4 regions of the Rhodopseudomonas palustris HaA2 genome follow, and region 1 is predicted to be linked to each of the others. Evidence: predicted binding sites of a transcription regulator. Region 1 holds the regulator's gene; each other region holds the start of a gene.
What was found. Region 1 encodes PhoB, which activates phosphate uptake and scavenging genes when phosphate is short. Its sites were predicted from a motif close to TGTCATNNANCTGTCAT; they were not measured.
Positions count from the first base shown of each region.

Region 1 (5,288 bases):
ACCACCTGGGAAGTCGTTCGCAGCGTGGTGATCCCCTACACCAGGGTCGGCGTGATCGGCGGCATCATGCTGGCGCTCGGCCGCGCGCTCGGCGAAACCATGGCGGTCACCTTCATCATCGGCAACGCCTTCCGGATCACCGGCTCGATCTTCTCGCCCGGCACCACGATCTCGGCGGCGATCGCCTCGGAATTCGCCGAAAGCGACGGGCTGCACCAGTCCGGACTGATCCTGCTCGGCCTGCTGCTGTTCATCCTCACCTTCCTGGTGCTGACGGCGGCGCGGCTGATGCTGATGCGGCTCGAAAAGAAGGCGGGGAATTGATCATGAATCCGGTTTATGCATCCCGTCGCCGCTCCGACTTCACCATCAAGGCGCTGTGCTACGGCGCCACGCTGTTCGGCGTGTCCTGGCTGGCGATGATCCTGTTCACGCTGTTCTACAACGGCTTCGCCGGCCTCAGCGTCCAGATCTTCACGGAGAATACCCCGCCGCCGGGCTCCGCCGAAGGCGGCTTGCTCAACGCCATCGTCGGCTCCGCGATCATGACTCTGATCGGCGTCGGCGTCGGCGCGCCGCTCGGGCTGTTCGCCGGCACCTATCTGGCCGAATACGGCCGCTACGACCGGCTGACCTCGGTGATCCGCTTCATCAACGACATCCTGCTGAGCGCGCCGTCGATCATCATCGGCCTGTTCATCTACGGCGCCGTGGTGGTGCCGATGGGCGGGTTCTCGGCCTTCGCCGGCGCGCTGGCGCTGGCGGTGATCGTGATCCCGGTGGTGGTGCGCACGACCGAGGACATGCTGCTGCTGGTGCCGGGCTCGCTGCGCGAGGCCGCCGCCGCGCTCGGCCTGCCGCGTTCGCTGGTGATCAAGCGGATCTCCTACCGCGCCGCCCGCGCCGGCCTGATCACCGGCGTGCTGCTGGCGACGGCGCGGGTCGCCGGCGAAACCGCGCCGCTGCTGTTCACCGCGCTCAGCAACCAGTTCTTCAGCCTCGACCTGTCGAAGACGATGGCCAACCTGCCGGTCACCATCAACAACTTCGTCCAGAGCCCCTACGACTACTGGAAGCAACTGGCCTGGACCGGAGCGCTGATCATCACCCTCACCGTGCTTGCCCTGAACATTGGCGCGCGCATTCTCGGCGCCGAGAGGACCCCGAAATGACCGATATCTCCTTTACGACCAGTCTTCCGGCCGGACCGGCTCCCGGAGCCATCGTGCAGCCCGAGGGCCCGGCGAAAGTCACCGTGCGCGATCTGAACTTCTACTACGGCGACAATCGCGCGCTGAAGGACATCAACCTCAATCTCGCCGCCAACCGCGTCACCGCCTTCATCGGCCCGTCCGGCTGCGGCAAGTCCACGCTGCTGCGGATCTTCAACCGGATGTACGACCTCTACCCCGGCCAGCGCGCCGAGGGGCAGGTGATGCTCGACGGTCACAACATTCTCGATCCGAAGCTCGACCTCAATCTGCTGCGGGCGCGGGTCGGCATGGTGTTCCAGAAGCCGACGCCGTTTCCGATGACGATCTACGAGAACATCGCCTTCGGCATCCGGCTTTACGAGAAGATCTCGAAGTCGGAGATGGACGGCCGGGTCGAGAAGGCGCTGCGCGGCGGCGCGCTGTGGAACGAGGTCAAGGACAAGCTCAGCGCCTCGGGGCTCAGCCTCTCGGGCGGCCAGCAGCAGCGTCTGTGCATCGCCCGCACCATCGCGGTGCGGCCGGAAGTCATCCTGTTCGACGAGCCGTGCTCGGCGCTCGATCCGATCTCGACCGCGAAGATCGAGGAGTTGATCGACGAGTTGAAGGAAGAGTACACGATCGCCATCGTCACCCACAACATGCAGCAGGCGGCGCGCGTCTCGGAATCGACCGCCTTCATGTATCTCGGCGAACTGATCGAATTCGGTCCGACCGACAAGATCTTCACCTCGCCGAACGACCGGCGCACCCAGGACTACATCACCGGCCGGTTCGGCTGACGCGCCAGGCGCGAGGAGAATGAATATGGGCTTCGAGCACACCACCAAGGCGTTCGACGGCGACCTGCAGGAGCTGACCCGGATGGTCGCCGAGATGGGCGGCCTGGCCGAGCGCCAGATCGTCGATTCGGTCGACGCGCTGGTCCGGCGCGACGTCGCACTCGGCGCCCGCGTCGTCGCGGCCGATTCCGAGATCGACCAGATGCAGCGCGTCATCGAGGAGCGCGCCGTGCTGACGATCGCGCGGCGGCAGCCGATGGCGGTCGACCTGCGCGAGATCGTCGGCGCGATGCGCGTCGCCACTGATCTCGAGCGGATCGGCGACCTGTCGAAGAACATCGCCAAGCGGGTCAACGCGATCGACAGCGACTTCCACCCGCTGAAGCTGATCCGCGGCCTCGAGCACATGACCGACCTGGTGCAGTCGCAGGTCAAGTCGGTGCTGGACGCCTACACCGCGCACGACCTGCCGGCCGCGATGGTGGTGTGGAACGGCGACGAGGAAGTCGACGCGATCTGCACCTCGCTGTTCCGCGAGCTCTTGACCTACATGATGGAAGATCCGCGCAACATCTCGTTCTGCATCCACCTGATGTTCTGCGCCAAGAACATCGAGCGGATCGGCGATCACGCCACCAACATCGCCGAGACGGTGTTCTACATGGTCGAGGGCGAGCAGCTTCTCGAAAAGCGCCCGAAGGGCGACATGACGACTTTCGCCAACGCGACGCCGGGCAACTGACGCGCAGGACGGCGGGATGCGGAGCGCATCCCGGATACGCTCGACTGAAGACGAGGACGACACATGGGTGCGCGCATTCTGGTGGTTGAAGACGAGGAAGCGCTGACCACGCTGCTGCGATACAATCTCGAATCCGACGGCTACGACGTCGAAACCGTCGCCCGCGGCGACGATGCCGACACACGGATGAAGGAGCGGCTGCCGGATCTGGTGGTGCTGGACTGGATGCTGCCGGGTCTCTCCGGCATCGAACTGTGCCGCCGGCTGCGGGCGCGGACCGACACCAAGCAGTTGCCGATCATCATGTTGACCGCGCGCGGCGAGGAGAGCGAACGCGTCCGCGGCCTCGCCACCGGCGCCGACGACTACATCGTCAAGCCGTTCTCGGTGCCGGAACTGCTGGCGCGGGTGAAGGGTCTGCTGCGTCGCGCCGCACCCGAGCGGCTCGCCACCGTGCTGACCTATGGCGATCTCGAACTCGACCGCGACAAGCGCCGCGTCGCGCGCAGCGGCCGGCCGATCGATCTCGGCCCGACCGAATATCGCCTGCTCGAATTCTTCCTGGAGCATCCCGGCCGGGTGTTCAGCCGCGAGCAACTGCTCGACGGCGTCTGGGGCCGCGACATCTACATCGACGAGCGCACCGTCGACGTCCACATCGGCCGTCTGCGCAAGCTGCTCAATCCGGGCCGCGAGCAGGACCCGATCCGCACCGTGCGCGGCGCCGGCTACGCGCTCGACGATCGCTTCGCCAAGGTGGAGTAAGCGCGAAGCGCTTCAACAGGAGCAAGTCGGTAGCCCGCATGAGCGCATCGCCATGCGGGGTTCGAGCGGTGCCTCCCGCATATCGCTGCGCTCATGCGGGCTACGGGTTTTGACGCCCACGGCATCCGATTCACACCCCAGCCGTCATCCTCCGCGAAAGCGGAGGATCCAGTATTCCCGAGTGTTGGTGAGAATGAACGGGCGCTCCGGGTGACTGGATCGCCCGGTCGAGCCGGGCGAGGACCGTCGGGAGCGCGTGCCGGGCAGAAACGCTCGCAGCGCGTTCCGGGCCAGAACGGGTGCCGCGCGGTGGCGGCATTGCCCCGCGCAGAGGCGTGATTACCGCGTCGTCTTCGGCGCCTGCCGCCGGCGGTCACCGACCGGCTGATAGGCGATGCGCGAGTGATGCGCGCAATACGGCAGGCCGGGCAGCGATTTGCCGCCGCAGAAGAAGAACTCGGGGCTCGACGGATCGCCGACCGGCCAGTGGCAGGTGGCTTCGTTGAGTTCGAGCAGCGACAGCCGCTGGTTCATCGGTACGACGTTGTCGATCGCGATCGGATCGGGCTCGGCCTCGACCTCGAACACATGCGCCAGCGCGGTATTGCCGCGCGCCACCGGCCGCGTCACCCGCATCATGTGCTGGGCGGGGCGCGCCTTGCGCTGGCGCGGCGCCGCCGAGGACGGGCTCTTGGCCCGGCCCGACAGGCCGAGCCGATGGACCTTGCCGATCACGGCGTTGCGCGTCACGTTGCCGAGCTCCGCGGCAATTTGACTCGCCGACAGCCCGCCTTCCCATAGCTTCTTCAACTGCTCGACGCGCTCGTCGGTCCAAGTCAATGTTGTCATCGTCTTAAATCCCTTCCTGCCGCGCGGTACTGGTCCAGCGCCGAACCGCGGCTGCGAGGTCGTCAATTGTCGTGCCGTCAGAATCCCTTAACCCTCGCCGGACGGCCGGTGCCGTCCGGGCGTTGCGCCCCGACCGAGAACTCGTAAAGGATTACAAACCGCGCACGACATGTCGTGCCTGACGAGGAAAACGCTACAATATGGCGTGACTCACGCGCAAGAGTCAGACCTGGTGCGTCCACACCTTCTCTCGCAAGTGAGTCTTGTCCGTCACAGCGGCGACCTGCGGAGAAGTCCGGGGGAACCCCAGCGGAAGCCCGGTTGACAGGCACTTCAGCACACCTAGAATGACTACACGTGCCGCCTGGAAAGGCGGCACGTTTCGTTTCCGGGGTACTTTCGTTTCCGGGGCACGTTGGACCGCGACCGCGCTGACGCGGCCGGGCCGGCGGCCCGTTTTTCCGATCGGATCGGCCATGTCGAGTGCTAAGTCGAGTGCAGCTACTACGTCCCATCTCCTGCCGGTGTTCGCGAGGGCGGATGTCGCCTTCGAGCGCGGCGAGGGTGCCTGGCTGATCTCGACCACCGGCGAGCGCTACCTCGATTTCACCAGCGGCGTCGCGGTCAATTCGCTCGGCCATTGCCATCCGCATCTGGTCGAAGCGTTGCAGCAGCAGGCGACCAAACTGTGGCACATGTCGAACCTGTTCAAGAGTCCGGACGGCGAGCGCCTCGCCGCGCGGCTGTGCGAGCAGAGCTTCGCCGATTTCGTGTTCTTCGCCAATTCCGGCGCGGAGGCGATGGAGTGCGCGCTGAAGATGACGCGGCACCACCATTTCTCCAAAGGCAATCCGGAGCGCACCCGGATCATCACCTTCGCGGGCGCGTTCCACGGCCGCACGCTCGGCACGCTCGCCGCCACCGGCTCGGCGAAGTATC
Region 1 covers NC_007778.1:871,731-877,018, forward strand. The annotation lists gene pstC (phosphate ABC transporter permease subunit PstC) at 1-324, shown strand, start outside; gene pstA (phosphate ABC transporter permease PstA) at 327-1,172, shown strand; gene pstB (phosphate ABC transporter ATP-binding protein PstB) at 1,169-1,993, shown strand; gene phoU (phosphate signaling complex protein PhoU) at 2,019-2,735, shown strand; gene phoB (phosphate regulon transcriptional regulator PhoB) at 2,799-3,500, shown strand; gene RPB_RS03975 (GcrA family cell cycle regulator) at 3,840-4,349, opposite strand; gene RPB_RS03980 (aspartate aminotransferase family protein) at 4,826-5,288, shown strand, end outside.

Region 2 (5,288 bases), 1.6 Mb from region 1:
CCGGTATTTTCTATACCGGCGGCACCACCGGGCGTTCCAAGGGCGTGATGCTGAGCCACGGCAACCTGATGGCCAACGCGCTCAATGCTTTGGGCGAAGGTCTGTTTCCCAGCACCTCGGTGTATCTGCACGCGGCGCCGATGTTCCATCTCGCCAACGGGGCGGCGATGTATTCGCTGCTGCTGTCCGGCGGCTCCAATGTCATGGTGCCGTCGTTCACGCCGGAAGGCGTGATGGCGGCGATGCAGAACGACCGCGTCACCGATGTGCTGCTGGTGCCGACCATGATCCAGATGTTCGTCGATCATCCGGCGCTGAAGAGCTACGACCTGTCGTCGCTGAAGAACATCATCTACGGCGCCTCCCCGATCAGCGAGGCGGTGCTCGCCCGCGCCAGCGCCGCGCTGCCCCACGTGCAGTTCACCCAGGCCTACGGCATGACCGAATTGTCGCCGATCGCCACGCTGCTGCACTGGAAGGAGCATATCGGCGACGGCAAGGCCAAGGGACGGCAGCGCGCGGCCGGCCGCGCTACGCTCGGCTGCGAGGTCCGCATCGTCGACGCCGACGACCAGCCGGTGCCGTACGGCACCGTCGGCGAGATCTGCGTGCGCGGCGACAATGTGATGATGGGCTATTGGGAGCGTCCGGAGGAGACCGCGCGGGCGCTGGCGGGCGGCTGGATGCACACCGGCGACGGCGGCTACATGGACGAGCACGGCTTCGTCTACGTCGTCGACCGCGTCAAGGACATGATCATCTCCGGCGGCGAGAACGTCTATTCGGTCGAGGTCGAGAACGCGGTGGCGCAGCATCCGGCCGTGGCGCAATGCGCGGTGATCGGGATTCCGCACGAGGCCTGGGGCGAGCAGGTCCACGCCGTGGTCGTCACCAAGGCCGGCGCGAGCGTCACCGCCGACGAACTGATCGCGCATTGCAAGGCGCTGATCGCCGGCTACAAATGCCCGCGCAGCGTCGACATCACCGAGACGCCGCTGCCGCTGTCGGGCGCCGGCAAGATCCTCAAGCGCGAATTGCGACAGCCCTATTGGGAGAACCGCGAACGCCGCGTGAGCTGACCCTCGTGCCGCAACGCTTCACGGCATCGGCCGCAGTTGAAACTGGCCGATGCTGCGGAACCGCTCGCCGGCGCTGTCCTGCCGGCACACCGCGATCCGGTCGATCGCCAGCGTCCCGAGATCAAGCACGTCGAACTGTTGGCGCAGCAGGCCGAGCAGCTCGACGTGCCGCACGCGGTCGAGCGAGCCGGTCAGCGTCATGTGGAAGCGGAATTCCTCGATCACATAGGGGTAACCCCAATGATCGAGATATTGGATCTGCCGGGGCGTCAATTGCGCCGGCTTCCTGCGCGCCCGATCGGCCGCTGTCAGCGGCGCGCGGAAGGTGTCGAAACTGCGCACGCAATCGGTCGCGAGTTGCACGAGCTCGTCCGAGGGCGCTGAAGGCACCACCGCGATGAAGCTGCCGATCGACTGGACCACCGGCGCGATGACGGGGATCGCCCGCGGCGTCTCGGCGAAGGTGGCGCAGGCCCACAGCAGCTCCGCCTCGCTCTGGCCTGCCGCCAAAGCGATCGGCGCCTTCAGCGTGGCGTGGAAGCCGTATTTGCGCGGCTCGCGGGTGATGGCGGCCCAGTCAGGCACGGCGCGCGTCATCGCCTCAGGAAACGGTGGTTCGGCGCCGGTGACAACGTCGTAGCCGAGCAGCGCGGACCCGAACCGGTCGAGCACGCTGCCGGGCGGCGGCAGATAATAGATGGCGTAGCGGGGGATTTGCGTCATCGCGGACAGGATAGCCTCGTCTCAGGCCGCGGCAACCGTCTCGTGCGCGGCCTTGTGCGACATCACGAAGCGCTCCGGCTCGTCGAGATGAACGAGCCGCCCTCCCGCGATCGCCGCGACCAGCCGCGGCCGCAGGGCGATCCGGTCGTCGACGATCAGGATATCGGCGCGCTTACCGGCCTCCAGCACGCCGCGGTCGGACAATCCCGCCGCGCGTGCCGGCGATTCCGAAACCAGCTTCCACGCCTGCGGCAGCGGCAGGATGCCGTCATGCACCAGCCGGAACGCCGCCAGCAGCGGGGCGGGATAGTAGTAATCCGACGCCAGAACCGAACACAGCCCCTTGGCGATCATGTCCGCCGCTTTGGTCCAGCCGGTATGGCTGCCGCCGCGCACGACATTCGGCGCGCCAAACACGATGAAGTCGCCCGCGCCGGCGGCGTCCCGCGCGGTCTCCTCGGTGGTGGGGAATTCGGCGATGCGGACGCCGAGCGAGCGGAAGCCCTGCCGCATCTGCGGTGTGTCGTCGTCATGCGACAGCATCGGCAGGCCGGCGTCGCGGGCGCAGGCGGCGAGCCGAGAAATCGCGTCCGGCACCTCGGCGGTGCGCGAGGCGACGCGCTCGACCAGCCGGTCGAAGTCTTCGCCGGACAGGCCGGTGCGTTCCACCATCCGGGCGCGCCGATGCGGACGCGACAGATCCGCGATCGTCGAATCCATGTGGTCGTTGAAGGCGAACAGATCGACGCGGCGGTCGCCGATCCACTGCGCGATCTCCTCGACGGCGTCGAGATTGAAAGCCTCGTGGCGCAAGTGGATACGCGTATCGACGGCGAGCCTCGCCCTCGTGACGTCGATCGCGTCCAGCATCCGCCGGGCATTGGCGGCGCTGCGCAGCCCCGGCTCCCACGACCAGGTCACGGCATGGAACATCGTGGTGATGCCGTTGGCGATCGCCTGCCGATCGCTGTCCGCCAAGGCCACGTCGATCGGGAAATCGACGCCCGGCCGCGGCATCATCTGCCGCTCGAACGCGTCGCCGTGCAAATCGACGATGCCGGGCAGCACCAGCAACCCGCGCGCGTCGATCCGGATCGCGGGATGACGCGAACTCGAACCCGCAGCCGCGATCACCCCGCCCGAACTCTCGAGCGAGGCTTCCGACAGCTCGTCGCCGAGCAGCGTGCGGCCGCCTTCGATCAGGATGTCGGTCATGCCGTCACGTCCTTGCTGCGCGATCCCCGCCGCATTTTCGCGGCGGCTTCGTATTTGTCGAGGAATTCCTCCACCGCCAACTGGCGAAAATCCGGCAGTGCCAGGCGCAGCGCCTCATGCTCCCAATCCCACCACGCCAGTTCGGCCAACCGCTCGGCGACGACTTCCGGAAACCGCCACCGGATCGGCCGCGCCGGATTGCCGGCGACGATCGTATAGGCCGGCACGTCGCGGGTGACGATCGCGCCGGCGGCGACCACCGCGCCGGTGCCGATGTTGCGGCCGGGCAGCACGATCGCGCCATGGCCGATCCAGACGTCGTGGCCGATATGGACATGGTGGGCGCGGCGCCAGGCGAAGAACTCCGCATCGTCGCTCTCGCCCTCGAAATACGCGCTGGCGCGATAGGTGAAATGCGCCTGCGTCGCGCGATGCATCGGATGATTGCCGGGATTGATCCGGGTCATGGCCGCGATCGAGCAGAATTTGCCGATGCTCGAATAGGTGATCTGCGAGTCGTTGACGACGTAGGAGTAATCGTCCATCGCCACCTCGTTCAGGATCGTGCGCGCTCCGACCTCGCAATAGGCGCCGAGCTTCACCTCGTGAAGCCGGGCCGAGGGATCCACCGTCGGTTCGACAGAGAGCATTTTTGCGACCATTGAATCCCCGCATCCGGTTTGTCGAGGCTGAGGTTCTTCGGCGGACTTGGTGACGACGTCGTGACGTCGGGATGACACGCACATGCTGTGCATAACGGCAGAGCCGCGCCGTTGTCACACGCCTGCAAAATAGCAGCGCTACCGATATGCTCAACAAGCTCCAGGAGCAGCGCATGCTGGTAGTTGAAGGTCTCACCTGCCGGTTCGGCAACCATGCCGCCGTGGACAACGCTTCCTTCGCCATCGAGCGCGGCAGCTTCATCGGCGTGATCGGCCGATCCGGCGCCGGCAAATCGACCTTGTTGCGAATGCTGAACAGGCTTGCGGAGCCTTCCGAAGGCCGCATCCTGTTCGAGGGCATCGACGTCACCGCACTGCAGGGCCGCGAACTCCGTCAGTGGCGGGCGCGGTCCGCCATGATCTTTCAGCAGTTCAATCTCGTCGGCCGGCTCGACGTGTTGACCAACGTGCTGATGGGACGGCTGGCGCATATGCCCGCCTGGCGGTCGCTGGCGCAGGCCTGGCCGGAGAAGGATCGCGCGCTGGCGATGTCGGCGCTGGATCAGTTCGACATGGCGCCTTTCGCGGCGCAGCGCGCCGACCAATTGTCCGGCGGCCAGCAGCAACGGGTCGCGATCGCGCGGGCGCTGGTGCAGCAGCCCGACATCGTGTTGTCCGACGAGCCGATCGCGTCGCTCGACCCGCGCAATACCAAGATCGTGATGGATGCGCTGCTGCGCATCAACAAGCACTTCGGCATCACCGTGATCTGCAATCTGCACTCGCTCGATCTGGCGCGGGTCTACTGCGATCGGCTGATCGGGATGGCGGCGGGTCGCGTGGTGTTCGATGGCGCGCCGGCCGAACTCACCGACCGGGTCGCGCGGGAGCTGTACGATCTCGAAGCCAACGACGTCATGGGTGCAGACCATCACGCGCCGGTCGTTCCCACCTTGCCCGCCCTGCCCGCTTACGCCCAGGCCGTCGCCACCGGATGAACCGGCGGCAAGAGCCGCCCCCGATCGCGCATCACCTCACCCTCGTTCGAAGCATCGTTCGAGGCTTGCCGTTCATGTCCACCCGAAAAGGCCCGTCACACCATGATCAAGTTCAGCACCGTTCTCGCAGGCGCCCTCGCGCTGGCGTTGACCGCCTCGGCCGCTCCGGCCCAGGATTGGAAGTCGAAATATCCGGAACTGGTGTTCGGCAAGGTGCCGGACGAGAACGCCTCTGGCACCACCACCCGCTGGACGCCGCTGACGGAGTATCTGTCGAAGAAGCTCGGCACCAAGGTGACGCTGCGGATCGCCAACGACTATGCCGCCGTGATCGAAGGCCAGCGCTCCGGGAACATCCAGATCGCGATGTACGGTCCGGCATCCTATGCCCGCGCCTATCTGATCGGCGCCAAGGTCGAACCTTTCGCCATCGAAGTGAACAATGACGGCAGCAAAGGGTACTACTCGGTCCTCTACGTGAAGACGGAGTCGCCCTACAAGAACATTCAGGACCTGAAGGGCAAGAACCTTTGCCTGGTCGATCCGAATTCGACCTCGGGCAACAACGTCCCCCGCTTCGAGATGAACAAGCTGTCGATCGATCCGGACAA
Region 2 covers NC_007778.1:4,651,729-4,657,016, forward strand. The annotation lists gene RPB_RS20555 (acyl-CoA synthetase) at 1-1,079, shown strand, start outside; gene RPB_RS20560 (DUF1045 domain-containing protein) at 1,098-1,802, opposite strand; gene RPB_RS20565 (alpha-D-ribose 1-methylphosphonate 5-triphosphate diphosphatase) at 1,824-3,017, opposite strand; gene RPB_RS20570 (acetyltransferase) at 3,014-3,679, opposite strand; gene phnC (phosphonate ABC transporter ATP-binding protein) at 3,853-4,677, shown strand; gene phnD (phosphonate ABC transporter substrate-binding protein) at 4,780-5,288, shown strand, end outside.
Region 2: the regulator PhoB is predicted to act here: its motif matches at 3,740-3,756, upstream of phnC (phosphonate ABC transporter ATP-binding protein).

Region 3 (5,288 bases), 2.0 Mb from region 1:
CGCCGAGATGTGAGCCGTGCAGAGCCGCGCGGGAGGGCGTTTCGATGTCGCCGCCTCGCCACCAAACGCGACCAGCAATCAGCTCGGAACCGTTGGAAGCGCGCCATTGGTGGCGCTGCCAGATCGCGCGGGGCGGCTGCCACAATGAAGAGCGGCCCGGCGCAACTATGCGGCGCTTATATCTGCGGCACTCGCAAGGCTTGCTAACCCGGAAAAATCATGTTGCAATTGACCCGCAATCGAATGTGGGCCGTTCGGCTTTATGTTTCGCGACTCGAAAATCAGGGCTTTGCAGTCGGGGCTTGAATATCACCTCGGATATCAAGTCTTGCAGCAGGCAGCGCTTACGGGATCGCCGTTTGTGGCGTGGCACGCGGATAGCGCGCCACGTCTTTTTTGTGTCTAGACAGGAGACAGGCGATGCAAAAGGGCACCGTCAAGTGGTTCAACCCGACCAAGGGTTATGGTTTCATCCGTCCTACCAGCGGCGACAAGGACGTCTTCGTCCATATCTCGGCGGTCGAGCGCGCCGGTCTCAGCACTCTGAATGAAAACCAGGCGATCGAATACGATCTGGTCGAAAATCGCGGCAAGACCTCGGCGGAGAACCTCAAGCTCACGTGAGCAGGTTCGATCGTCTCGATCAGTTCTCCGACGGTACGATCAGCGCCTGATCATGCGGGCCACTCGAGGTCGATCTGCACAGATCGCCCTCGAATCGCGTTTGGCCGGATGCCACCATCTGCAGGGCTCTCGGATAGATCCGGTGCTCGATCGCCAGGACGCGGTCGGCCAGCGTGTCGGCGGTGTCGTCGTCGTGCACCGGCACCGCGCCTTGAATCACGATCGGTCCGGCGTCGGTTTCCGCGATGACGAAATGCACGGTGGCGCCGGAAATCTTCACGCCGGCGCGCAGGGCCTGACCGTGCGGATCGAGGCCCGGGAAGGACGGCAGCAGCGACGGATGAATGTTGAGCATCCGGCCGTACCAATGATTGACGAAATCCGCCGTGAACAGCCGCATGAAGCCGCCGAGGCAGATCAGCTCGATGCCGCGTGCGTCAAGCGCCGCCTGCAACACGGCTTCGAAGCCGGCGCGATCCTTGCCGAACGGCTTGCTTTCGATCACCAGCGTTTCAATCCCGCTGCGTTGAGCGATCGCAAGGCCGCCGGCGCTCGCGGTGTTGGCGATCACGACCGCAATGTCGGCAGGGAAGCCGTCTTCGGCCGCGGCTTCGATCAGCGCGGCCATGTTCGACCCGCGCCCGGAAATCAGGATGGCGACACGACGCTTGCTCACGCGATCACCAGGACAGGTCGAGGTGACCGTCGTAGACGACGCGATGTTCGCCCTTCGCCGCGATCACTTCGCCGAGCAGATGCACGCTCTCGCCGCCCGCGGTCAGCGCCTCGGTGACGGCGTCGACGGCGTCCGCCTTGACGATCGCGATCATGCCGATGCCGCAATTGAAGGTGCGCAGCAGTTCGAGTTCGGCGATGTCGCCTTGTTCGGCCAGCCATTTGAACACCGGCAGCACCGGCAGCCGCGGCAGGTCGATGCCGACGCCGAGATGCTTCGGCAGCACCCGCGGGATGTTGTCGGTGAAACCGCCACCGGTGATATGCGCCAGCCCCTTGATCGCGCCGGTGGTGCGGATCGCCTGCAGACAGGATTTCACGTAGAGCCGGGTCGGCGTCAGCAGCGCTCCGCCGAGCGTCATCACCGGCGAGAACGGCGCCTTGGCGTCGTAGGGCAGGCCGGATTTTTCGACGATCTTGCGGACCAGCGAAAACCCGTTCGAATGCACCCCGGATGAGGCCAGCCCGATCACCGCGTCGCCGGCGGTGATGTCGGGGGAGGGCAGCAGCGTGCCGCGTTCCGCCGCGCCGACCGCGAAGCCGGCGAGATCATAGTCGCCGTCCTTGTAGAGGCCCGGCATTTCCGCGGTCTCGCCGCCGATCAGCGCACAGCCAGACTCGCGGCAGCCTTCGGCGACGCCTGCGACGATTTCGGCCACGGCCTCGGGATCGAGTTTGCCGCACGCGAAATAGTCGAGAAAGAACAGCGGCTCGGCGCCCTGGACGACCAGATCATTGACCGACATCGCGACCAGGTCGATACCGATCCCGGCGTGCACCCCGGCCTCGATCGCGACCTTGATCTTGGTTCCGACGCCGTCGGTCGCCGCCACCAGCACCGGGTCCTTGAAGCCCGCGGCCTTCAAGTCGAACAGTCCGCCGAAGCCGCCGATTTCGGAGTCCGCGCCGGCCCGGGCGGTGGCCCGGACCATCGGCTTGATCAGGTCGACGAGGCGATTGCCGGCGTCGATATCGACGCCGGAATCGGCATAGGTGAGGCCGTGCTTCCGCTCGGTCATGGCCGGCTCCCGCAAGAAAAAGGCGCTGCGCGGCAACGATTGCCGCCCGGCATCGAGCCGCCGCCGATGAACCCCCGTCGATCGCGCTAGACCTAAGTCCCGCTTGTCCGCGTCCGACCAATGGTTTTGGGGTGGTTACGTCGGATTCCGCCGGCGTGCAATGGCTCGCAAGGGGACCCAGCATGTACTATGTAGACAACCAGCCCCTCCCGCCGTCGAAAGTCGAATGGTTTCGCCGGATCTGGGCTGGAAGCCGGGAACGTCGCGTGAGCATTCCGAATATTATTACCCTGGGCCGGATTCTGCTGGTGCCGGTCATCGTCTGGGCCATTGCGTCGAATGAAATGGCAGTCGCGTTCGCGGTCTTCGTGATCGCCGGCGTCAGCGACGCGATCGACGGCTTTCTCGCCAAGCGTTTCAACATGAGCAGCGAGCTCGGTGCGTTGCTCGATCCGCTGGCCGACAAGGCGCTATTGGTGTCGATCTACGTGTCGCTCGGCATCTGGGGCGCGATCCCGCGCTGGCTGGTGATTCTGGTGGTGTCGCGCGACATCATGATCGTGGGAGCGGTGATCATTTCCTGGCTGTTCGGCAAGCCGGTGCCGATGAAACCGTTGATGGTCTCGAAACTGAATACGGTGGCGCAGGTCGGATTTGCCGCATTGGTGCTCGGTGCGCTCGGCTTCGGGTTCGAGCCGGCGCCCTATGACCTAGTCTTGATGATTCTGGTGACGCTCTTGACGTTGCTTTCGGTCTCCTTCTATCTCGTGGAGTGGACGCGGCATATGAGCACGATCGAGCCTGGCCACTGAAACGCGTCGGCCGGCCGCGCAGTGCGGGCCGGCATGGAGCGACCCCGTGGTAGTCCGCGTACAACCCCGTCAACTGGCCCTGGACCTGCCGCACGCCGAAAGCCTGTCGCGCGAGGACTTCCTCGAAGGCACGGCCAATTCCTCGGCGCTGAGGCTGATCGAAAGCTGGCCCGACTGGCCGAACCGCATCATGCTGCTGGTCGGACCGGAGGGCAGCGGCAAGAGTCATCTGGCATCGATCTGGGCCGAGCAGGCCGGCGCGCGATCGACCTCGGCTCAGGCGCTGACCGCGGCGAACGTCCCCGGCGAGCTCGCCACTGGCGCGCTGGTGGTGGAAGACCTGACGCCGGGCAGCTTCGACGAGCGCGCGCTGTTTCATCTGATCAATCTGGCACGTGAAGACGAGGCCTATGTTCTGATCACCGCGCGGCTGGCCCCTGCGGCATTTCCAGCCGACTTGCGCGATCTGCGGTCCCGGCTGAGGGCGGTGCCAGTGGTGACCCTGCTGCCGCCCGACGATGCATTGTTTCGGGCGCTGATCGTCAAATTCTGCGCCGACCGCCAGATGAGCATCGACGCCAATCTGGTCGGCTATCTCGCCAACAGAATCGACCGGTCTTTCGCTGCCGCGCGTCAGACGGTGGAGCGGCTGGACACCGAGGCGCTGCGTCTCGGCCGGCCAGTGACCCGAGCGCTGGCGGCGGACGTCCTGCGCAACGACTGAGCCCCTGCGGCATCCTTGCCGGCCGGCTCGGCTTGACGCGATCTTCGCTAAGTCCCTCAATGTCATGGAAACGTCTTGCGTGTGCAGCATTGTCTCGCCGCACCGCCACCTCCGGCACGACGACCCCGCATCGCACTGGACCGACCTCTCATGGACTCCGACCAAATCATTGTCATCGAAGAGAAAAATGGTGAAGCCGAGCCGGCGTCCGTGGTTGCCGCCGGGCCGGAACGCTTCATCAACCGCGAATTGTCGTGGCTGCATTTCAATCGGCGGGTGCTCGAGGAGGCGGTCAATCCCTCCCATCCGGTACTCGAGCGCGTCCGTTTTTTGTCGATTTCGGCCAACAACCTCGACGAATTCTTCATGGTGCGAGTCGCCGGCATCAAGGCGCAGGTCCGGGAAGGCATTACCGAGCGCAGCCCGGACGGGCTGACGCCGGCCGAGCAATTGGTGCTGATCAACGAGGCGGTCTCGCGCCTGGCGAGCGACCAGCAGGCGATCTGGCGTGACCTGCGCGGGATTCTGACCGAGGCCGGCATCGTGCTGCTCGACGGCCGCGACGCCACCAAGTCGCAGCGGGCGTGGATCGAGGATCATTTTCTCCACAACATTTTTCCGCTGCTGACCCCGCTGGCGATCGATCCGGCGCATCCGTTTCCCTTCATCCCGAGCCTCGGTTTCACCATCGGCCTGCAACTCGCGCGGGTGTCGGACGGCAAGTCGATGAACGCGCTGATCCGCATGCCGGGCAAAATCGACCGCTTCATTCGGCTGCCGCCGAACGGCAAGGACCAGTCCGTCCGGCTGATGACGCTGGAGCAGGCGACGTCGCTGTTCATCGGGAGGTTGTTTCCGGGATATGTCGTGAAGGGGCAGGGCTCCTTCCGGGTCATTCGCGACAGCGAACTCGAAATCGAGGAAGAGGCCGAAGATCTGGTCCGGCTGTTCGAGACCGCGCTGAAGCGGCGGCGGCGGGGGTCGGTGATCCGGCTCGAAGTCGATTCGACGATGCCGGAAGAATTGCGTGCCTTCGTGCAGCGCGCGCTGTCGACCGCCGACGACGAAGTGCTGCTCGTCGACGGCGTGCTGGCGATGAACGAACTGTCGCAACTGACACGGGTCGATCGCCCCGACCTCGAATTTCCACCGTACGTGCCGCGCCATCCGGAGCGTGTGCGCGACCATGGCGGCGACATCTTCGCGGCGATCCGCAAGAAGGATCTGATCGTCCATCATCCCTACGAGTCGTTCGACGTGGTGGTGCAGTTCCTGCAACAGGCGACCCGCGATCCGGATGTCGTTGCGATCAAGCAGACGCTGTACCGGACCTCGAACAACTCGCCGATCGTCCGGGCGTTGGCGGAAGCCGCG
Region 3 covers NC_007778.1:2,845,757-2,851,044, forward strand. The annotation lists gene RPB_RS12520 (cold-shock protein) at 421-624, shown strand; gene purN (phosphoribosylglycinamide formyltransferase) at 644-1,300, opposite strand; gene purM (phosphoribosylformylglycinamidine cyclo-ligase) at 1,305-2,378, opposite strand; gene RPB_RS12535 (CDP-alcohol phosphatidyltransferase family protein) at 2,645-3,190, shown strand; gene RPB_RS12540 (DnaA ATPase domain-containing protein) at 3,237-3,914, shown strand; gene RPB_RS12545 (RNA degradosome polyphosphate kinase) at 4,065-5,288, shown strand, end outside.
Region 3: the regulator PhoB is predicted to act here: its motif matches at 3,975-3,991, upstream of RPB_RS12545 (RNA degradosome polyphosphate kinase).

Region 4 (5,288 bases), 1.6 Mb from region 1:
TCGAGCGCGGTGACCTTGCTGTCGAGCTCGGGCAGAACGGCAGTGAGCGCGCCATCCGCCACAGTCACACTGCCGGTGGGGTCGGTGATTGAATTGAGCAAGTGCACGGTGCCGCGCTGATCGACCGAAGTGGTCGCGACCAGGATGCCGTCCTGGGTGACGCTGTGACCCGCAAGCGTGATGTCGCCCTGCTGCGCGAAGACGAGGCCGCTGTTGCCCACGGCGCCGCTCTGACTGTTGCTGGCCCGAACCGGAGCGACTTCGACACCACGCGTCGTCGACGTGGTGTTGCCGTCGGTGGCGTAGCCCGAGCGAAGAATAAAGCTGTCGCCGGCGGCCAGCACGGTCTGGCCCTTGGGCGTGGAGATGGAGCCGGCATTGCGCACTTCGGTGCCGAGCAGGATCACCGAGCCGCCGCCGCTGGTGACGGTCTTGGGCGCCGCGGTGGCGATCGACGCGCCGGCCTCGACCACGATGGTGCCGCCGGCCGCCGTGAACGACGGGTTGTACACTTTGTTGATGGCGGTCGAATAGATGCCGTAAGTGAGGAACTGATTGTCGGTGATGCTCGCCGCCGAGGCGATCAGGCTGCCGACAGTGATCTGGCTGGCGCCGCCGAAAATGATGCCGTTCTGGTTGATGATGTAGATCGAGCCGTCAGCCCGGATGCTGCCGAGAATGCGACTGGGCGAGCTTGAAGCGCCGACGCGGTTGAGCGCGACCCAGCTTGAATTTCCTTGCTGATCAAACACAAGGCTGGTGTTCGCGCCGATGTTGAAGCTCGACCAATTGAGGATCGCCTGCGCGCCGGTCTGCTGCACCGTGACGGTCGGCGCATCGCTCGGACCGCTTTGCATCGGCGTGCGCGCGTTGGTCCAACTCACCACCGGACGCGCGATACCACCCGCCGCGAGGCCGGAATCAGGCACCAGTCCGCCGACGGTCAGGCCGTTCGGCACGCCGCCAGAGCTGCTCGCGGCGGCACGTGCGGCTGCTTGCGCCGCCTGCATGGCCTGGATCGCAGTGGTTGCCCGCGTCAGCGACGCCGACCCCTGCGCCGCAGCCGAGGCCGCCTGCGCGGCGGCTTGCGCCGCCGCGTCTACGGCGAGAGTCGGCGCCGACAGCGTTGCGCCGCCGCCCAACGAACGCGCCGACGCGGGCGGCGCGCAAAGCAGCAGAGCGCTCGCGCTTACCGTGACCAGCAACGCGGCATGCGCGGCGAGTCGACGGGTTGCGCCGGGGGAACCAAAGAGCATACGGGAGGCGGCATTGGCAACGGGCATGGTCTCTCTCAGTTCGATCGGCGACACGGCTGGCATCGATCGTGCCCAGCACGATCGATGCGTCCGAGAGAGACGATTGCCGCGAAGCGAGTCTGAACCTGACGACGCGTTAATTTTTGTGAAGATTTTTTATCATGGTGGGACGACGGCTAGACTACGAGCATGACGCCGCCCGGCAGAGACCGGGTCCTGGCGCCGTAAGCCTGAGCCAGCCAGGTCAACACATCATCGATGCGATCGACGCGAAAACGGCCGTTGACGGTCCTGTTCGCCAGCGCAGATCGCATCAGGACGATCTTGCCGGGTCGATACCTGTTCAACTCCGCGATGACATCGGCGAGCGGCGTGTCGCGAAAGATCAACACCCCGTCGAGCCAGGCTGCGGCGTCGTTCGGATTGACCGACACCGTCTGGCCGAGCCCGGCGCGGTCATAACGGAGCTGCTGATTGGCGCCGAGTGTGGCGACGTGCGGTCCGCTCTCGACACGCACTTTGCCCTGGGAGCAGGTTACGCAGACGCTGTTTCCGAAGTTGCGGATGTCGAACCGGGCAACGCTGCCGATCGTCAACCCGCTGTCGGCCGCAACCACGAGCGCCCTCGCCGCCTGCGCCGGAACTTCAAACGACGCCTCGCCTGCAATCAGCGTGATCTGGTCCAGATCGCCGTGGGAAACCGGCACCGAAATCGCGGTCTGCGTGTTCATCCGCACCGCTACGTCGCCCGGCAACATCAGGCGTCGCTGCTCGCCGGTGGCTGTCCGATAGTCGGCTCGCAGCTCGTCGAGCGACGGCCACAAGCCAAGCGGCGGCATCACCACCGCGGCGCTCGCGGCAGCGGCGGCGAGCGCACCACCGCCCACCAACATCGCACGCCGACTCATCGGCGCCGCTGGCGACGGCCAGACCGGGACGCCCTCCTGGGCCACCAAGTCTCGCCCCGCGGCGCCGAGATTGCGCCACAACCTTGCCGCCTCGGCGAACTCTCGCTCGTGCGCGGGGCTCTGCCGGCGCCAGAGGTCAGCGGCATCGAAATCCGAGCGTTTGGCTTCTCCGGAGAGCAGATGCGTGATCAGCCGGCGTGCGTCGGTTCTCAATTCGGTTCTTTCGCCCCCGTCGGATCTAATCATCGCGCGCAGCCAGGATGTGCGGCCCGCCCGGGAGCGGTGATGAAAGTCTCTCTGGAAGAGACGTTTCTCGCGGCGCCAATCGGTACAGGTCCGCCGTCATTTTTTCGAGACGCTCGGCGCAATAATCGTGAGCGGCCTGCAACTCACGATGCACGTAGCGCACGGAAACGCCGTAACGCCGCGCGATCTCGCCGCGCGGCAGACCTTCGACACGGGCGGCGATCAGGATCGCCTTCTGCCGTGGCGGGAGTTCGGCCATGATGGCGGTGAGCAGCCGCAATTCCGAGCGTCCCTCGGCGTCGCGTTCGGCGTCCGGCGCGTCGTCGGAGATGCCGAGCAAGGTCGCAGCATCGGATGTGGACACCAGACGGTTTTCGGCACGCAGATGATCGCGGCCCATATTGATTGCGATGCGTAGCAGATAGGTGTCAGGACTGCGCACAGCATCGATCTGGCCGCCGCGCTGCAAGCGCAGCCAGGTATCGTGCAATGCGTCGCCAGCCAGTTCGGACGACCCGAGATAGCGTGTCAGGCGCCGTTTGAAATCGTCGTAGCGCAGCAGCAGGCGTTGCTGCAGCGCTGCCCAACCCGCCTCCGTCATCGCTCGACCCGCTGCCGCTGCCGCTGAAGCGTCCGGCAATCATTCTGCATATCCGGCAACACCGTCATGATGACCGGCTGAGCGAAGCCGGCGGGCGGCGGCTCACCGATTTGGATCCGCTGAAGCGCCGCCTCCAGCGCCGCGTCCCCGTCGACGTCGCCGGTGGTGTCGAGCAACGCCGAGCGCGCGATCAGGCCGGACGGCGCGATCCAAAGCCCGATCGCAATCCGATGTGGCACTATTGACGGACGCGCATCGCCGCAGAATGCCTGTCGAAGGCCAGCCTGAATCCGGCCGTAGTAGCGGATCACGGCGCTCCGCAGCACCGAATGGGCTTCTGACGCAGCCGGATCGAGTTCGAGGACGACCCCATCCTGCGCCATGTAACGCGGAACGAGGCCGGTACCGGCGAGCAGCCGGCGCAGGGCCACGTCCGGTGCAAGCGCGCCGCGGACATCCGAAGACTGCCGGCCCTTGGCCAGCGCGGCGTCATAGATCACCTGGAAGCCGGAGATCACCCCATAGGCTTCCAATGCCGCCCCCAATTGCTGCGCCGGGATGTCGAACGGCAGCGGACGCGCCGCGGCGCTGCTGGTGCCACGTTGCACGGGATCGGCCTGCTCCGCAGCAACGGGGCATGGGACATTCGCTGTCAGGCACAGCGCCAATAATGCAGCGGTTCGCCGACATCGCAAGACTGCCTGGCCCATCCATCTGCATCCAGTCGCCGGGCGGATGGAGCTGACACGTTGATCCGCGGGCAACGCCTCGTCTCGTAGTGAGGAATTGTGACAATTTGACCACGAAACCCCGCGAAGCGCGCCTGCTCGCGCTTGGGTGGAGCACCTTCGGAGCCGCCCCATCTCTGCCGCGGGGCGCATGGGCCTGCGCCGGTCGCCTCGCTTACTTCTTCAGATTGAGCGAGAATTGCAGGTTCAACGGCTGCAGCATCTCGGGCGGCGGGGGTTCGCCGACATTGCCGCGCATCAGGATGGTCCGCAAATCGGCTTCGGCCCGCGCATCGTTCAGAGCCGGAAACGCGATCTTCTCGACAGTGCCGTCGGGATTGAGCCAGGCCCGCACCACCAGCGTCGGCGGGAGCCCGCCGGGCTTCCCTGCCCGCTCGACGACATGGGCGCGAAACCGATTGGCGATCTCCTCGTCGTCGCTGATCCAGGATTCGAAACGGTACTGGACCAGCTTGGCGAACTGTGTCCACGACGGCGGCGCCGCAGCCGGGCTGCGATAATCCATCGACTGTGCTGCAGCCGTCTTCATGCCACCCGCGCAGACTGAAAACAGGCACAGGGCGAGGACGCAACTTCGCACACCCAGCCGATTGATCGCGAACACCGCCACTTCTATGTCTCCCCGGTCGGCCGAATCCGACGCCCGAACATCGCCGCTCAATTTTGCAGGCATGTGACCCGCGCGGAAATCGATGCCGCGCGATGGGCGCGCGAGCCGCCCCCGGCAATTTGAGGCCGGTCGTCCTCGGACGGCCTGACGCTGTGACTGGCGAGGAACGCCTTCGCTTCGGTGGTCCCGACCGCCTGCACGCGGTTGATCATGCGGCGCCGACTGACGACGCCTTCGACCAGACCGCGGCTGTTCAGAACCGGCGCGCCGCTTGTTCCGAAGCTGGCATTGGATTCGAGCTCCAGCGTCCCGCTACCGTTCCGGCGATCCGCAACCACCGCATTGGCGAGCGTCCCGCCGCCTGCAATCATGCCCGGCAGATTGTCATAGGACGCCGCGAACATCAGATCGCTGGTTGCGGGGGACGAATTTCGAGGGAACACGGCAGCCAGGCCGAGCGTCTTCGGCACCTTGAGCAGCGCAAGATCCTCACGCGGCGACAGCGCCACCACCCGTGCCGCGAACGACCGCCCCTCCTTGGCAATCACGACGCGCGCGCAATCCTCGACCGCATGGCGAGCCGTCAGCATGTGTCCGGCTCCATCGACAAAAAACGCAGTCCCGTTCAGCTCGCGCCGGAAACTGACTGATCTTGCCGTGTGCGACAGCCGGTCGGGTTGCTGCGACAGCTCTCGTCCGCGTTCGGCAATGCTGCTTGGCAACGACTGGCCCATCGCAGGCAACAAGCCGGCGGCGGTCCATCCAGCGATCAGAAGCGTGGTTCGAAGCATCGGCGCAACATGTCTCGTAGCGTGACCGTTGGAGTGAGCTGCCAGCTACTGACGAGCACCATCGTCGCTGTCAATCGCAATTCTCATTCGCAACATCCGGCCGCCGGGTCGCGGACCGCATACCGAG
Region 4 covers NC_007778.1:2,511,926-2,517,213, reverse strand. The annotation lists gene RPB_RS11120 (filamentous haemagglutinin family protein) at 1-1,319, opposite strand, end outside; gene RPB_RS11115 (FecR family protein) at 1,433-2,377, opposite strand; gene RPB_RS11110 (RNA polymerase sigma factor) at 2,403-3,011, opposite strand; gene RPB_RS11105 (STN domain-containing protein) at 3,008-3,721, opposite strand; gene RPB_RS11100 (hypothetical protein) at 3,915-4,289, opposite strand; gene RPB_RS11095 (S1 family peptidase) at 4,418-5,161, opposite strand.
Region 4: the regulator PhoB is predicted to act here: its motif matches at 3,800-3,816, upstream of RPB_RS11105 (STN domain-containing protein).